3 regions of the Ruminococcus sp. J1101004sp1_RTP21198st1_B9_RTP21198_201120 genome follow, and region 3 is predicted to be linked to each of the others. Evidence: riboswitches for the same ligand, from Rfam matches in the RefSeq annotation. Region 3 holds a riboswitch; each other region holds the start of a gene.
What was found. A riboswitch is a leader RNA that binds a small molecule or an ion and turns the genes downstream of it on or off. The one in region 3 is predicted to bind tetrahydrofolate.

Region 1 (5,257 bases), on a different contig from region 3:
ACATTATATTGGAATCCTGATTTTCTTTGGCTATTTCATCTGTAAGGTTAATAGAATTCTGCAGATTAACTGATTTATCAAGATCAATGTTCTTTTCAGCTGCATTTAATTCTGCGTGACTGGCTGTGGCAGCATATGCATGGATTGGAGGAGCCATGGTTGTCATGAACGTCAGTGCTCCGGCAAAAAGTTTTATTTTATTCATGTATAACCTCCTTGTACGGTCGATAAAGTCCTTTTAGCAAAGGTTTTCTGCAAGTTTCTGTTTTATTTTAACATATTTGTTTCTTCTTTCTGTTATATTAATTTTCATTTAGTATAAGCGAATTTCCGTATTTACAAGCATTTCTCCCTCATATTGTAGTTTAACAGAGAAAAAACGTTTTTCCTCTGAAAGAAGCAGGTTCAGAAAAACTTTATCACCTTCCCATGTAGGAAGCTCTGGCACTATTTTCTTATCAACCCAGCATAGTTCGCCTTCATTGCATTCAATCAGTTCCCCGGTATATCCATCGGCTGTAAATACACACATAAGCTCAGATTCACATTCGCTGTTTATAAAGGTTACCAGGCCACGAAATTTGTAGGAAGTAAGTGTGAGTCCTGTTTCTTCTTTTACTTCACGCAGAAGACATTCTTCAGGGGATTCCTGATTTTCTGTATGTCCACCTACACCAATCCATTTGCCTTCGTTCATGTCATTTTGCTTTTTTACTCTGTGAAGCATCAAATATTTGCCATCGTTTTCGATATAGCATAAAGTAGTTATTGTCATTTATTCTCCTTCCCGCAGGCACTGCTTTTTTCTGTGAAATATAAAACAGGGGCGATGCATATCAGTTTTATACATGCCCCTGTTTACTGTTTTAAATGATTAGCTTTAGATTTCGCGTGTAGCTTCTTTCAGCCATTCTTTTTCCTCTTCTTCCAGATATGGAGAAATCTTTTTATATACCTGTGTATGATAATTATTAAGAAGTGCCCGTTCCTGCACAGTCATCAGCTCGGGAACAACAGCATCCAGATCAAACGGTACCATAGTCAGATGTTCAAAGCACATGAACTGGCCGAATGTAGTTTTCTCTGCTTTTTTGCATACGAGCAGGTTTTCGTGGCGGATTCCATATTGGTTTTCCACATAGTATCCAGGCTCATCTGATGTGATCATACCCTCTTCCAGTACTGCATTATCTCCCTGAATAATTCTCCAGCGGAAGCTGTTTGGTCCTTCATGAACATTCAGAAGATAACCAACTCCATGTCCTGTTCCATGATTAAAATCCTGTCCCATTTCCCATAACGGACCACGCGCCAGATAATCCAGATTTACACCAGTACAGCCATAACGGAATTTGGCATTTCCAAGGTTCAGCATGCCACGTAAAACAGCGGTAAAATATTTCTTCTGCTCGTCATTCACAGAGCCCATAACAATTGTGCGGGTGGTATCTGTAGTACCTTCGTAATAGTGTCCGCCTGTGTCTGCCAGAAGGAAATTGCCAGGCTCAATGGCAATATCTGTCTCTGGTGTGGCAGAATAATGGTTGATTGCAGCATGAATGCCATAAGAAATAATGGGGTCAAAGCTGTTGTCGATAAAGTTCTCCTGCTGGGCACGGAAGCTGTACAGCTTCTCTCCTGCGCTTAACTCTGTCATTGTAATTTTGCCAACATTTTTCTTTAGCCAGCAGATGAATTTGGTAAGCGCAACTCCGTCTTTGATATGAGCGATACGTTCATTTTCTACTTCTACTGGATTTTTAATTGATTTTGGAAGAAAAGTCAGGTTGGCTTCATCCAGAATCGTTACTTCCTTCGGAATACTGTTTACCAGACGACAGTTGGCTTTCTTTTTACAAAGAAGAACTGTCATGTCTTTCTCAAATGTTTTTACATATTCATAAATGCTGTCATAGGGCAGAATGGTTACGCCATCCTTAGATAATGCGTCCAGAATTGAAGCCGAAAATGCTTTTTCATTTGCAAACAGCCTGATTTCTGTTTTTGTCATTATCAGATAAGAGAGAACAACCGGACAGCAATGTACATCGCCGCCACGAATATTCAGCAGCCATGCAATGTCATCCAGAGAAGTCAGTACAAATCCATCTGCACCTTTCTCTTCCATTGATTTACGGATTCTTGCACATTTGTCAGCACGGGATTCGCCTGCCCATTTTACATCCAGTTCCATAACCGGTTCACAGGAAAGTGCCGGACGATCTTCCCAGATTTCTCCTACCAGATCAGAATCCGTCTGAAGAGTGGCTCCTTTTTTTGCAAGAAGTTCGGTCAGTTCATCTGCTTCTTCGGCGCTGACGGTTCTTCCGTCAAAACCAAGGCACATTCCCTCGCCTAATTTTTCTTCCAGAAACTGGTGCACAGTGGGAACATCTGGTTCTCCCATTTTAAAAAGCTCTACACCCGTTCCCTCCAGCTGTGCGGCCGCCTGGATGAAATATCTTCCATCTGTCCACAATCCAGCCATATCCTGCATGATGACTGCTCTGCCGGCAGATCCGGTAAAACCTGTAATATATTTTCTGCACTTAAAGTATTCTCCTACATATTCAGATGCATGAAAATCATCTGTGGGAACAAGATAAGCATCTATTTTCTTCTCTGCCATTACTTCCCGAAGTGCGGTGATTCGTTCTTTAACTGTCATAAAACTGACTCCTTCCAGTGAATTTTGTCTATTCCTATTATAATATCCACGTTACCCTTTCGCAACCTGTTTAAGAAAAAACACTTTTCTATTCCCAAAAGACGTGATATACTAACTTTCGAAATGAATGATATGCAAAATAGGATTTTATGCGTCAAGTGTTCGGTGAATGGGGAGTTGTCACTGAAACGAAAAGCACGTCTTACGGTATATTATCCGCACCCGTTGCAAGCACTATAAGAGGGATATCTCATATTGTGTCAGAGCCTGCCCGAAAGGAGCTTTCTGCAAGATGCACATTGCGATTTGTGGAAACGTTTTTTAACAGGCTCAAGGGAATGTTTTCGACATACATTCTATCACAATTGGAGATATCCTTTTTTGCGTATTAAGCAGGCAGATATTCGAATTCGAAAATCCTTCCCCGGTTTTATCAAAAAAGGATAGTCTCCGCAATCAAATACAAAGGAGGTTATTTTTAATGGTTGACAAACAAAAAGTAGAACAGGCCATCCGCCTGCTTCTGGAAGGAATCGGTGAGGATATTACCCGGGAGGGACTGATTGATACTCCCGACAGAATTGCACGTATGTGCGAGGAAATTTACGGTGGTCTCGATCAGGAAGCAGATCACCATTTACTGAAGCAGTTTCCAGTAGAAAATAATGAGATCGTATTGGAAAAAGATATTACTTTTTACTCTATGTGCGAGCATCATCTGATGCCTTTTTATGGTAAGGCGCACCTGGCTTATATTCCCGATGGAAAAGTCACAGGATTAAGCAAGCTGGCACGTACGATAGAGGTTTATGCCAGAAGACCGCAGATCCAGGAACGCCTCACAGTACAGATTGCGGACGCTCTGGAGCGTGCCCTCTCTCCGAAGGGAATTATGGTTATGCTGGAAGCAGAACACACCTGCATGACCATGCGAGGCGTTAAAAAGCCAGGAAGCAAAACAATTACAACTGTAACCCGCGGAGCCTTCAAAGAAGATAAGGAGCTGCAGAAAATGTTCCTTTCCATGGTCGGAAAATGAGCAGTTCTTTTTCTGAAACAAACCGTATTTCTTTAATCTGGCGGCATCCCCTTTATCAAAAGCACTGTGAGAAAATACAGGAGCTTGAAAAAGATCGTATTTTCTGCAGACATACGCCGGAACACTTTCTGGATGTTGCCAGGCTGATGTATATTTATTCTCTGGAAAACAAGCTTAATCTGTCCAGGGAAATCATTTATGCCACTGCTCTTCTTCATGACATTGGCCGTGCGCAGCAATATCTGTCGGGTATTTCTCATGACATTGCAGGAGCTGAAATAGCCGGAAAGATTCTGGCAGATCTGCATTTTACAGAGCAGGAAAAAGAGGAAATATTATCTGCGATCAGTCAGCACAGGACGGATGGATCTGATAATGTGTTGGCTATGCTGCTATATAAGGCTGATAAAAAGTCCAGAAATTGTTTTTCATGTTCAGCAGCTTCAGAATGTTACTGGCCTTCTGAGAAAAAAAATCTGACAATTGAATATTAAGCCTTCTAAAAAATCTAACAGAAAGGATGGTTTCTATTTATGAAAATTGGAAATCGTTTTTTTGATACACAAAATCACACTTATATAATGGGAATTTTAAATATTACTCCTGATTCTTTTTCCGATGGCGGGAAATGGAATCATTTAGATGAAGCTTTGCGGCATACAGAAGCCATGATCGCGGATGGTGCGGATATTATCGATATTGGCGGGGAGTCTACGCGTCCCGGACACACGCCGGTCAGTGCAGAGGAAGAAGCTCAGAGAGTTTTGCCCGTTATCGAAGCGGTCAGAAAACGTTTTGACATTCCCATTTCTGTAGATACCTTCAAAAGCAGCGTGGCAGAAAGTGCGATTCAGGCCGGTGCAGATCTGGTCAACGATATCTGGGGATTAAAATATGATTCTGAAATGGGAGCTGTAATTGCCAAATATGATGTTGCATGCTGTCTCATGCACAATAAGTCCAATACAGAATATAACAATTTTCTCATTGATATGCTTTCTGAGACACAGGAATGTGTCAATCTTGCAAGAAAAGCAGGAATCAAAGATGAGAAAATCATTCTCGATCCAGGGGTTGGATTTGGAAAAACATTTGAGATGAATCTGGAAACTATGAATCATCTGGAGCTTTTTAAGAATCTGGGCTTTCCGGTTCTTCTTGGCACCTCACGCAAGTCGATGATCGGACTGGCACTTGATCTGCCTGTAGACCAGCGTGTAGAGGGAACACTGGCTACCAGTGTAATTGGTGTGATGAAGGGCTGTTCTTTTGTGCGTGTTCATGATGTCAAGGAAAACAGACGCGTAATCCAGATGACAGAAGCAATTTTGGGTTGTAATTGAGAGTAAAGAGGACATTCGCAATCCGCTTTGCTACTTGCTCATGAACGCAGTCGCGAAGCGACTGCGTTCAAATTCCTCAAAATTGTAAATAGCCAACAGAAAGGAACAACTGTTATGGATAAAACCAGATTTGATAAAATAGAAATTAAAGAACTGGAAATTTTTGCCAACCATGGTGTCTATCCGGAAGAAAATGTACTTGGACAA
Region 2 (5,257 bases), on a different contig from region 3:
CGTACTGGAGAAATTGGAATGGTGAAGTTGCTTTCTGTGGTGAAATTCCGTGAGGGGGTTCGTATGGAAATGCTGTCAGGTAAGCGAGTGCTTGATTATCTGAATATGGTAAATGAACAGAATCGTCAGATTTCCGTGAAGCTGTCTGCGAAAATGGACAAAACAGCGTCAGCGGTAGCAAGGCTTCAGGATGAAAATTTTGCTCTGAAGGGAAGAGTACATGCGTTAGAAGAAGAATTTATCGTTGGCGAAGCTGCTAAATGGAAAGAAAAAGAGAATGTGCTTTTATTCCAGGAAGGAATGGAAGCAGGAAGCGTTCAGAAGCTTACAGATGCAATTTTACAGGTCTGTAAGGGGCGTTGTGCAGTATTCTCCAGGAATGCAGATGGAAGCTATAAGTATGCTATGGGAGAAAAAGACGGAGACTTACGTCAGTTTACAAAAGAGATGAATGCAGTATTGAATGGCAGGGGAGGCGGTAAGCCTTTCTTTGTACAGGGGTCTGTGCAGGCTTCCGAGAAAGAAATTCGAGCCTTTTTCGAAAATAAATAGCAGTTGTTCAGTTCCTTCGCAAAAGCACCTTGCGGAATAGCACCCGCTGAATAGTTGCAATAAATAATAAAAGAGGATTGAAAAAAATCCGTATTAGAGCGTGTTTGAAAAAGCATTCCCACAATATGTACGCCCCACTTTGCGGTATATTTTGCCCGAATTCGGTTGTCATAGCCCGCTACGATGCCCTCCTCCGGACAAAATCTCCCACAAATTGTGACGCACATCTTGCAGAAGTCCTTTTTTCAAACACGCTCTGCGGAAGAAAGGAAAAGCTGAATTATTTTTCAAGATAATCAGTGTTATAGGAAGAAATGTTTGGAGAGTGTCATGCGCACCTGATCATGGATGGACTGAATTATAAAGATGCAATTTCTATTCATAAGGATCATGTAAACGATGAAGTGATACGGAAACATTTGAAAGCTTATGAAGAGCTGGGGATTGTCTTTGTAAGAGATGGTGGAGATGCATTAGGAGTATCGGAAAGAGCCAGGAAACTGGCACCAGAATATGGAATTGATTATCGTACTCCTATTTTTGCCATCCATAAAAATGGACACTATGGCTCTATCGTGGGAAAAGGTTTTGACACTATGAAAGAATACCATGTCCTTTTGAAAGAAGCGAAAAACAAAGGGGCAGATTTTATTAAAATTATGACCACAGGACTTCTGGATTTTAATAACCATGGACAGATTACCGGAACGCCTTTAGACAGGAAGGAAGTCTGCGAGATGGTACATATTGCCCATGAAGAAGGGATGGCGGTGATGAGCCATACCAATGGAATTTATGGTGTACAGGCAGCTGTGGAAGCTGGTGTGGATTCAGTAGAACATGGAAATTATATTGATCCGGAAACAATCAGAGAATTAGCTGACAGTGATAGTGTATGGGTTCCTACTCTTGTGACAATTCGAAATCTTCGTGGATGTGGAAGATATAAGGAATCAGTGCTTGATCCTATTATAGAACTGGCCGCAAAGAACCTTCGTCTGGCATACAAGTACCGAGCAAAGGTGGCTCTTGGAAGTGATGCAGGAGCTTATATGGTCTTACATGGGAAGGGCTTAATGGATGAATACCAGGCATTTATGGACATTCTGGGAGAATCCGGGGATGTGAGAGCCTGGCTGGCAGATGGAGAGAAAAGGATTCAGGACACCTTCAGGCGTCCTGAATCTTGATAGATGTATAAATGTTGGAATTTTTGGATTTTGTAGGATCAAAGGTAATGCAGATACCTGCGCCGGATTCCATATTACTGGTGGAGGTATCCTTTGCCCCTTCTGTAAAGCAGGTTATGGTTGCGCCATCGCCAGTTTGAAGTGTGACGGTATTTGCTGTATGGCCTATAATTGTACCGCTGACTGAGCTGGTAATTTCCCGGCTTCCAAGAGAATCCGGATCATCACCGGTGACTGCTGTAACAGTAACACCATCCAGTGAATTTCCCTGAAATTGTCCAGTGCAAGTTATGGTTACATAGGAGCCTGGTGCTGTTCCACCTTTAAAGTAAGAAGGAATCTGAGACAAGTCCACATTTATTGTGCTGTCAGAGCCAGAGGGAAGAACTGTGAGCGTATTCAGGGAAATATTCTGAATTTCTGCATGAATCTGCTGTTCTTTTGCTGAGTCATCGGCAGAAACTTGTGCAGGATCTGGTGTTGGTGTTGGATCTGGAAGTGTAAGCGGATCAATATCTGAAATGCTTAGTACTTTCAGATGACTGGCATTAAGAGAAGAACTTTGGGTATCCTGACTGGAAGCAAACTTGCCTTTAAAATGAATGTATACCCATACACCGGTGCGGATGCCATTCTGATAATATTGTTCAGTTCCAGTGATTGGATAGGTGGCTGTTTTTCCCTTTTTATTTTTTATGGTAATGGTATTTGAGGTCAAACTCTGTACTTCCCCATAGGCCTTTCGTACTTCCAGCTGATTCTTTTTGTGAAAGTCGTCTACTACTTTCAATGCTTTTACAGTGCTGGTATCCTTGTTAGAAAGCTGGCCTTCATAAATGACACTGATCTCATCTCCAGTGATCATGCCATCTTCGCATTCCAAAGTTGCTTCAGAAAGATCAAAAACGTAAGTTTGTTCCTGATTTTCCATAGTCAGGGTGGCACCGGTGAAATCCTTAAGGGTTCCTTTGATTTCATCCATATAAACACGCTGTTTGGGTGTTTCTGAAGTGTTCTGTAAGGTGGCTTCACTCTGATCAGAAGTAGAAGTATAGCTGGTGATCATATCACCGGCAGTACATCCTGACAGAGAGAATAGTACCAAAGAGCCGAGTAATAGTTTTGTGAACTTTTTCATTGTTGCTTTGTATCCTCCGAATCCGGAAATGGTACAGGAAGAAAATCGAAAACCTCTCGGCATGCATTCCATTCCTCCGAGTTATCTGGCATACGATAGCCAAGTCCTGTACATTCTGTAGTGGCATTTGTATTCATGTAATTATTATAAAAAACATTATAAGGATTTTGTAGTGGCGGCTGTTTTTGGCAAGATGATTTGTTTGTGGATTTTATACTCATAGAAACACTCCTTTTTGTCAAATATTTTTCCTATATAAGGGAAGATATTCTTAGAATATGCGAAAAAGAGGAGAGTATGCACAAACATTTGTCAGTGAACAGTAACGATTAATTTATTTATGTGAATATTATAACAAATACATATTGAAATTTCTATATTTTGTGCTATAATCATTTTAAATAAATAATAGCGAAGTAGGAATTTATGCGTCAAGTGTTCATTGGCTGGGGAGTCGCCGTGAAACGAAAAGCAGCAGGACTGTTTACGATATATTTTCCGCACCCGTTGCTACATGTGAGAACATCTCATAATGTGGAGGGATTATTATTTATGGTAACTACTCTGTTATTTTAATCATTATGGAGGTGTTTTTTTTATGCATAAAAACAAACAGACATGGAGTGTTAAGACTCTTGTATTCCTTGCACTGCTGGTAGCAATCCAGCTTGTGCTGTCACGCGTTCTGGTAATTGATCTTGGTGTATATCGAATTACATTGGGAACGGTTGCCACTGTATTGGCAGGTCTTTGGATGGGGCCTGTAGCTGGTGGCGTAGAAGGTGCTGTTGCCGATATCATTGGATGTTTTATGAAAGGCTATGGAGTTAATCCACTGATCACTTTATCTGCAGTTGCCTGGGGTGTGATCCCCGGACTGGCTGGAAAACTAATGGCTGAAAAGAACAGAAAAGTAAAGACTGTTGTTATGTGTGTCGCAATTGCAGTCTCTGGCGTAGTGGGAACACTTGGACTGACCACTGCAGGACTGGTAATGATCGGAGCAAACTTCTATGCAATTATGCCAGGACGTCTTGTACAGTTTGCAATCATGACTCCAATCTACTGCGTACTTACCAGTCTTCTTTATTTCAGCCCGCTTACAGGCATGGTTGTAGGAAACATAAGACCTGCTAAGCTGGAGAAGAAGACCGTATAAATGGCAGCAGTCCAGGATCTGAATTATATACAAAACCCAAAATTAAATAATATGGCATAAGATGGATTATGAAGCAATGCACTTACTGGAAAGTTGATTGTTTGAGAAATCAACTTGTTGAATAAGTCAAAAAATACGATTCCCAAATAAAAGGCTGTGATCAGGATAAACACTGATCGCAGCCTTTTTTAAACATGCTCTGAAAAGTTTTCAGTTTGTATGTGTCTGAACCCGGAACCAATAGGTGTAGAGATAATGAAGTCCAAGTGATTCATAAAGATTACGTGCGGGAGTGTTTCCCTCTACTACCTGAAGATAGGCCTTAGTTGCGCCTTTCTTTTTTCCTTCTTTTAGAAGCGCAGTACAAATCTGACGAGCATAACCCTTGTGTCTGAAATCTTCGCGAACATGGATAGCGTACAATCCAATATAATTTCGATCCAGAATTCCAAGCCCGGTTGCAATAATTTTTCCGTTACTCCAGATGGAGGCGCATACGGTGTCTTTTACGATGGCATGATACATGGATGGAACTACAGCACGGTGAACAGGATTAATGGTGCCTTTCAGATCAAAAAGACTTTCAATCCAAATATCTGGAATATCGTCAGTAAGAGTTACCAGATCGCAAGGCGCAGAAAGATCTGCTCCATCCAGTGAGGCTGCCATAACATTTGTTGTATGCTGGATTTCGTAGTTGCGGTTTTCCAGAAGATAATCAAAATCCGGAGAAACCAGAGGACTGATCTTAAAAATTGCAGGGCTGCCCAGTCGGGCATACTCTGCTTCGCAGAAAGAAACCTTTTCCCTCCAGGAAAGGGTAGAAGTTCCGAACTGCTCCACACTGTTTGTTCTATGTGTATAAAAATAGGAAAAACGGAGAATCCATCCATCATAAAGCTCCATTTTATGGGAGGGCCATGCATTTAGTGACATATCTTCAATTTCTTTAATGATTTTATCCATAAAAAAACCTTCTTTTATAAGTTTAGGGTCATTATACATAATTGTATCCAGCAATGCAACTGAAAATAGTCTGTTATAAGACAGATTGCTTTTTACACATCTTGCAGAAAGCCTTTTTCAAACACGCTCTAGTACATCGTTTCGTAAATAACTATACCAATCGCGTAGGATGTGAATTCGAGTGTGCAGGTATAAAAACGCAGGCGTAGCGGGCTACGCCGAGGCTTTTATACCTGTGCAATCGGATTCACA
Region 3 (5,257 bases):
ATGTCATCAACAATTCATCTGAAACTGTTTTATATAGTACAAATAATGTTTTATCAAATAAAATTCCATCTGAAATAAACAATATAGCCCATCAGCTTTCTGCCTCCGGAAACTATCAAAAATATACTGATAATAAACAAAGCAAATTTATATTTTATAAGACTATTGAAGTGTTAAATACTCCCATCACCATTATAAAAACAGTCCCTTTAACAAACGCTTATGAAAGTATTTTTCAGATTCTGAATATTTACCTGCCAACTTATATTGCATTTTTGTTTCTTTCCATCTTGATAACCTGGCATTTTTCCAAAAGTCTTACTACGCCTATTATTCTGCTGACAAAACAGATGAAGGATATTAAGCAAGGAAAAAGTTATGCTCCTCTTGAGTTAAATAGCAATGATGAAATACGCGTTCTAAACGACTCATTTAATTCCATGATTGAAACAATACAACTACTGAAAATAGATAAATATGAGCTTGAACTCTCTATAAAAGACGCGCAATTGCGAATGCTGCAAGCTCAGCTAAATCCACACTTTATGAATAATACATTACAATCTCTTGGAACGTTAGCCCTGCAAAATAATTCACCGGAACTTTATTCGTTAATTACTAATCTTTCTCTCATGATGAATTACGCCATGGATATCCAGCATCCATTAATTTCATTACAAAGTGAATTTGATTATGCACAAAGATATCTCATATTTCAAAGACAACGTTTTGGAGAAAATTTTCATTTTGATTTGAATCCAGATCCTGATACGGTTTCCCTAATGGTTCCAAAAATGATTCTTCAGCCTATTATGGAAAATTATTTTAAGCATGGGTTTGTAAAACGGCCGGAAGGATACTATATCTGTGCCACTTCACATTTAAACAACGGAATCCTAACCGTACTGGTAGAAAACAATGGAAAATCTCTCTCTAAAAAAGAATTAGATAATCTCCAGCTTATGTTTCACTCCATAAAATACAACCAGTACAAGGAAAAAGAAAAAGGGATCGGTCTTGACAATATCCAAACTCGACTTAATATGTATTATCACAATGCATCTTCCGTTTCTGTTGAAAACATTTCCCCTTATGGGGTTTGCATAAAGATCACATTATTCCTGGAGGAACCTGCTAATGAAATTGCTGATTATTGACGACGAAAAACCAGTTCGGGACTGTATTAAATTACTTATTCCTAAAAGCACCTATAAAATATCTGAAATATACGAAGCTGAAGATGGATTAGAAGCAGTTCAGTTAATCCGACAGTATTCACCAGATCTGATATTTACAGATATCTGCATGCCTATTTCAGATGGATTGGAATTAATGGATTGGATTGTTGAAAATAGTGTTTCTACTCCTGTTATTGCGATCAGTGGATACACAGATTATGAATACATCCGAAATTTTTTCATAAAGGGGGGGCTTGATTATATTTTAAAACCAATACAGCCTGACAAACTAAACCTTGCCGTACAGAAAGCTCAAAGTGAAATTGAAAGAAAAAAAGTAATTACTCCCACACATGAAGAGGATTATATAACAGAGGATATTTTTATTTCCATAAAGAAATATATCGACCAAAATTATTCGAATCAGCTTAACTTACCCTATATTGCTTCTGAATTTCATTTAAGTGAACCCTATTTGTCAAGAAAATTCAAAGCAAAATTTGATATTAACATTATACAATATATAAAACTGGTACGGATCCGTCATGCAAAGCAGCTTTTAATGAGTTCTGGAAAAAAGATATCAGAAATATCTCTTTTAGTTGGATATGATGATGAAAAATACTTTTCTCGTGTTTTTAAAGAAATGGAAAAGATTTCAGCTAACGATTATCGAAAAAAATTCTCAAATAAGTAATTTTTTACTTGCTTTTTCCAGTTCTCTGCTATATACTGCCTCATGTAAAGTAATGCAGAGTAAATTCATGAGCGTAAAGTGCCTTCCGGATGGAGAGTTGCCGGAGGACGAAAAGAGAAATCTTGCGGTTCGTGGATTGCTTCTCGCTGCAACAGAAGATAAATATGAATCCATAAATTATCTCCTATTGTGAGCGAAAAAAGAAAAGGAGGTAATTTTTTTATGGAGAAAACAAAGAACATGTTTCTCACCTCAGCTAAAGAGCTGAAAAACACTTCTACACTGGCAGTCTGTGCAATGCTTGCTGCCCTGGCACTGATTTTAAATTCAGTTGCTTCTATCAACATCGGTCCCTATGTAAAAATTGGATTTTCCGGTATCCCAAACCAGATTGCTGATTATCTGTTTGGACCCATTACCGGATGTCTGTTTGCCGGTGTGCTGGATATTGTGAAATTCTTTATCCGCCCTGATGGTCCATTTTTCTTTGGGTTCACCTTTAACGCAATGCTCGCGGCATTTATTTATGGATGTTTTTACTACAAACATAAGCTCACTTTCCGTCGCGTGCTGATTGCAAAACTGGTTGTCGTTCTGATTGTAAATGTTCTGTTAAATACCTTATGGCTGGACATGCTCTACGGAAAAGGATTCCTTGCAATCCTTCCAATGCGTACTGTAAAGAACCTGATCATGTGGCCAATTGATTCCTTTATCTTCTTTACCATCACAAGATTGATTGAACAGACAGGAATTTTTAGTATTTTTAGAAAACCGGCTGCCAGCTGATTACATATATTTGAAAATATAAAAACTTAGCGATATCAAATAAAAAACGCGAATATTCCAGTACTTAATAAGCCACTGATATTCGCGTTTCTTATTATCCTAACCACTTAAAAGAAGGATAGTATCTTACAACAGCTTTCCCCACAATCTGGTCAAATCGCACGAATTTGTTTTTCCATGAACGTGAATCCTTCGAATCATTCCGATTATCACCAAGCATGAAATAACAGTTTTCCGGAACTGTATATGGACCATAACTTCCGATCATTTTCTCCGGAATGAACGAGTCATCCAATGAAGTGGGCGAACCATCAATGTAAACTTTCCCATCCTTAATTTCCACTACCTCTCCCGGCAGTCCGATCACTCTTTTGATAAAAAGACGGCTTTCATCATCTGGGTATTTGAATATTACAATATCAAATCGCTCCGAGTCCTTGAACTTTTCAGAAATTTCATAACCGAACAGATTAAGATTAATTCCACACGCAAGCTTTTAAGAAGATTCACGTTTTTCTACTTAATCTGAATCCTTATTTTTTCACCGACAGGTGTCCAGTCAGATTCTGCAGTGATTTCACCTGTAGTTCCATCATATGCGCTTTCTTCGGTTCCATAATCTTCATCCGTTTTATCTGCTGCGTCGGTATTTTCTTTCTGGTCTGTATCGTCTTGAAGCCTTACTTCTGTGGGAGCATCTGCCCCTCCGATAATTTGAGTTTCAACCGGCTCCTCTGCATCTGACGGATTTTCTCCCTCCAAAGTATCCTCTGGAACTTCTTCTACTTCTTCTGTAGTCTCACCAATTTCTACAAAATCGTCATCAACCCAGACAGTGTCTGCAGCAGCCATATAAGGTTCTCTGGTATAAAGCTGTAATTCCAGATAATCGCTGTCAATATCCGGGAGTAAAAGAACCGGACCGTCAGAATCCAGCTGATACATGCCCCAGAAACTGGTTTTAAAACTCCATTGAGATTTACCATCTGCTGAATTACTGCGCAGTTCATACTGTACCTGATTTCCTTTACTGTCTGTCCCCATAAGCATCATCTCATTACCATTATACAGCTTTTCCTCAAGTTCTTCCGGAATTTCTGCCGTAATTATACTTTGCAGTTTATTCATGGAAAAGTCTGTTAATTTTACGGTTCCTTCTTCTGTTTTAACAGAAACATCTTCCAGCTTTTTATGAACTGTCTGTTTCATAAGCTCCGCATGGGGAATAGAAAAATCAAACTCAAACTCTGCAAAATAATCTTCGCCAAGATTTTCATTTTGATAGGCACCAAGTACCAAATGTACTTCCGGATTTTCTCCCAGCTCACCATCAAGGGAAAATCGGGATTCCAGAACAGCATCATAGACATTTTCATCCAGTCCAATATTTAGCAAATCCTCATCCGAATACGGCAGATAGTGTCCGCTTTCGTATTCTTCAATTTTCTGTCCATTTATTGTAGTTTTCTGATAATCAATGTCAAGCTGTGTATTGGCAAAGGTCCAGGCATCCTGGACATCATCCGTGCCCTTTTGCCCGGAAGATGTTTTTTCTGCATGCACCTTTGTTAACAGAACCCCATTATCCAGAACAACTTCTTTTAATGTTACAGTAATTCCTTTGTCTTCCTTAGCGGTATTCAACACTTCCGTATAAGATTCAATGCTTTTTGGGAAACCAAGGGTTTCTCCTATGGACAATGTAATATTTTTTATTGCAGCCTGGATATGTGGATTAGAAAAGATAACAGAACCCAAGGCGACGATCACACAGGCAGCTGCTGCTTTGCTCCACCCTTTCGGTCTCCGGTTTTCCTTTTTTTCACTCCATTCCCGCTCTGCTTCCTCTATATATTTCGGATCAATATTACCAAATTCTTTTGAAAAATCAAACTTTTTCATATGCGTCCTCCTTCTTTTTCCAACAGTTTCAACAGCTTTTTCCGGTTTCTGTATAAATTCATTTTCACGCTTCCCGTTGACATATGATGCCTTTTGGAGATTGCAGAAACAGGATCTAAAAACCAGTATCTTCGTACAAAAATATTTCTGTCCTTTGGAGACATTTCTTCCAAAAAACGATTTATGGTTTCCATCAGTTCTTTTTCCGCCAGCTGTTCTTCCACGGTATAAGTTACATTTAGCTGATCCATTTCCTCTATAACATCTGCCATATGAACATCCGGGCGCTTGCCTGCAAACTTTTTCCTTAAACGGTCGATACTAAGATTTCTTGTAATCCGACCGCAAAAGTGTGCCAATACAGGAGGATGCGTAGGAGGAATCTGTGACCATACTGAAAACCAGGTATCATTCAGACATTCCTCGGCATCTTCTCTATTTGCCAATAAATTCCAGGCAATCTTGTAGCAATAGGGATGATACTTAGTACTCAATTCTATAATTCCATTCTCATCTCTTTTCAAAAACAGGTTTATAATTTCATCATCATTCATTTACAGGTTGTCCTCCGGGTTTCTTTAAGATAAAAGTCACTGTCCATAATCTGACCAGCAACAGATAAGGCGCCTTTTTGAATAAAAAAATTTCCATTCATATTATATATCGTAAAAAATAGTGGATGGTAACAAAA

Region 1: it holds a riboswitch for tetrahydrofolate, as region 3 does, so the genes downstream of both, folE (GTP cyclohydrolase I FolE) here and AB5618_RS19105 (folate family ECF transporter S component) in region 3, are expected to answer to the same signal.
Region 2: it holds a riboswitch for tetrahydrofolate, as region 3 does, so the genes downstream of both, AB5618_RS01395 (folate family ECF transporter S component) here and AB5618_RS19105 (folate family ECF transporter S component) in region 3, are expected to answer to the same signal.

Annotation. Positions count from the first base shown of each region.
Region 1 is NZ_JBCOMI010000010.1:138,892-144,148, reverse strand. It holds gene AB5618_RS09005 (serpin family protein) at 1-205, opposite strand, end outside; gene AB5618_RS09000 (8-oxo-dGTP diphosphatase) at 314-775, opposite strand; gene AB5618_RS08995 (aminopeptidase P family protein) at 881-2,668, opposite strand; THF riboswitch at 2,802-2,898, shown strand; gene folE (GTP cyclohydrolase I FolE) at 3,150-3,707, shown strand; gene AB5618_RS08985 (HD domain-containing protein) at 3,704-4,201, shown strand; gene folP (dihydropteroate synthase) at 4,241-5,050, shown strand; gene folK (2-amino-4-hydroxy-6-hydroxymethyldihydropteridine diphosphokinase) at 5,165-5,257, shown strand, end outside.
Region 2 is NZ_JBCOMI010000002.1:47,152-52,408, reverse strand. It holds partial or broken gene AB5618_RS01425 (alanyl-tRNA editing protein) at 1-48, shown strand, start outside; gene AB5618_RS01420 (DUF6783 domain-containing protein) at 432-737, opposite strand; gene AB5618_RS01415 (DUF6783 domain-containing protein) at 678-848, shown strand; gene AB5618_RS01410 (amidohydrolase family protein) at 867-1,742, shown strand; gene AB5618_RS01405 (hypothetical protein) at 1,723-2,880, opposite strand; gene AB5618_RS01400 (hypothetical protein) at 2,877-3,101, opposite strand; THF riboswitch at 3,291-3,392, shown strand; gene AB5618_RS01395 (folate family ECF transporter S component) at 3,479-4,039, shown strand; gene AB5618_RS01390 (N-acetyltransferase) at 4,250-5,005, opposite strand.
Region 3 is NZ_JBCOMI010000041.1:9,827-15,083, reverse strand. It holds gene AB5618_RS19115 (sensor histidine kinase) at 1-1,157, shown strand, start outside; gene AB5618_RS19110 (response regulator) at 1,138-1,875, shown strand; THF riboswitch at 1,929-2,026, shown strand; gene AB5618_RS19105 (folate family ECF transporter S component) at 2,098-2,664, shown strand; gene lepB (signal peptidase I) at 2,759-3,118, opposite strand; gene AB5618_RS19095 (DUF4179 domain-containing protein) at 3,181-4,566, opposite strand; gene AB5618_RS19090 (RNA polymerase sigma factor) at 4,563-5,120, opposite strand.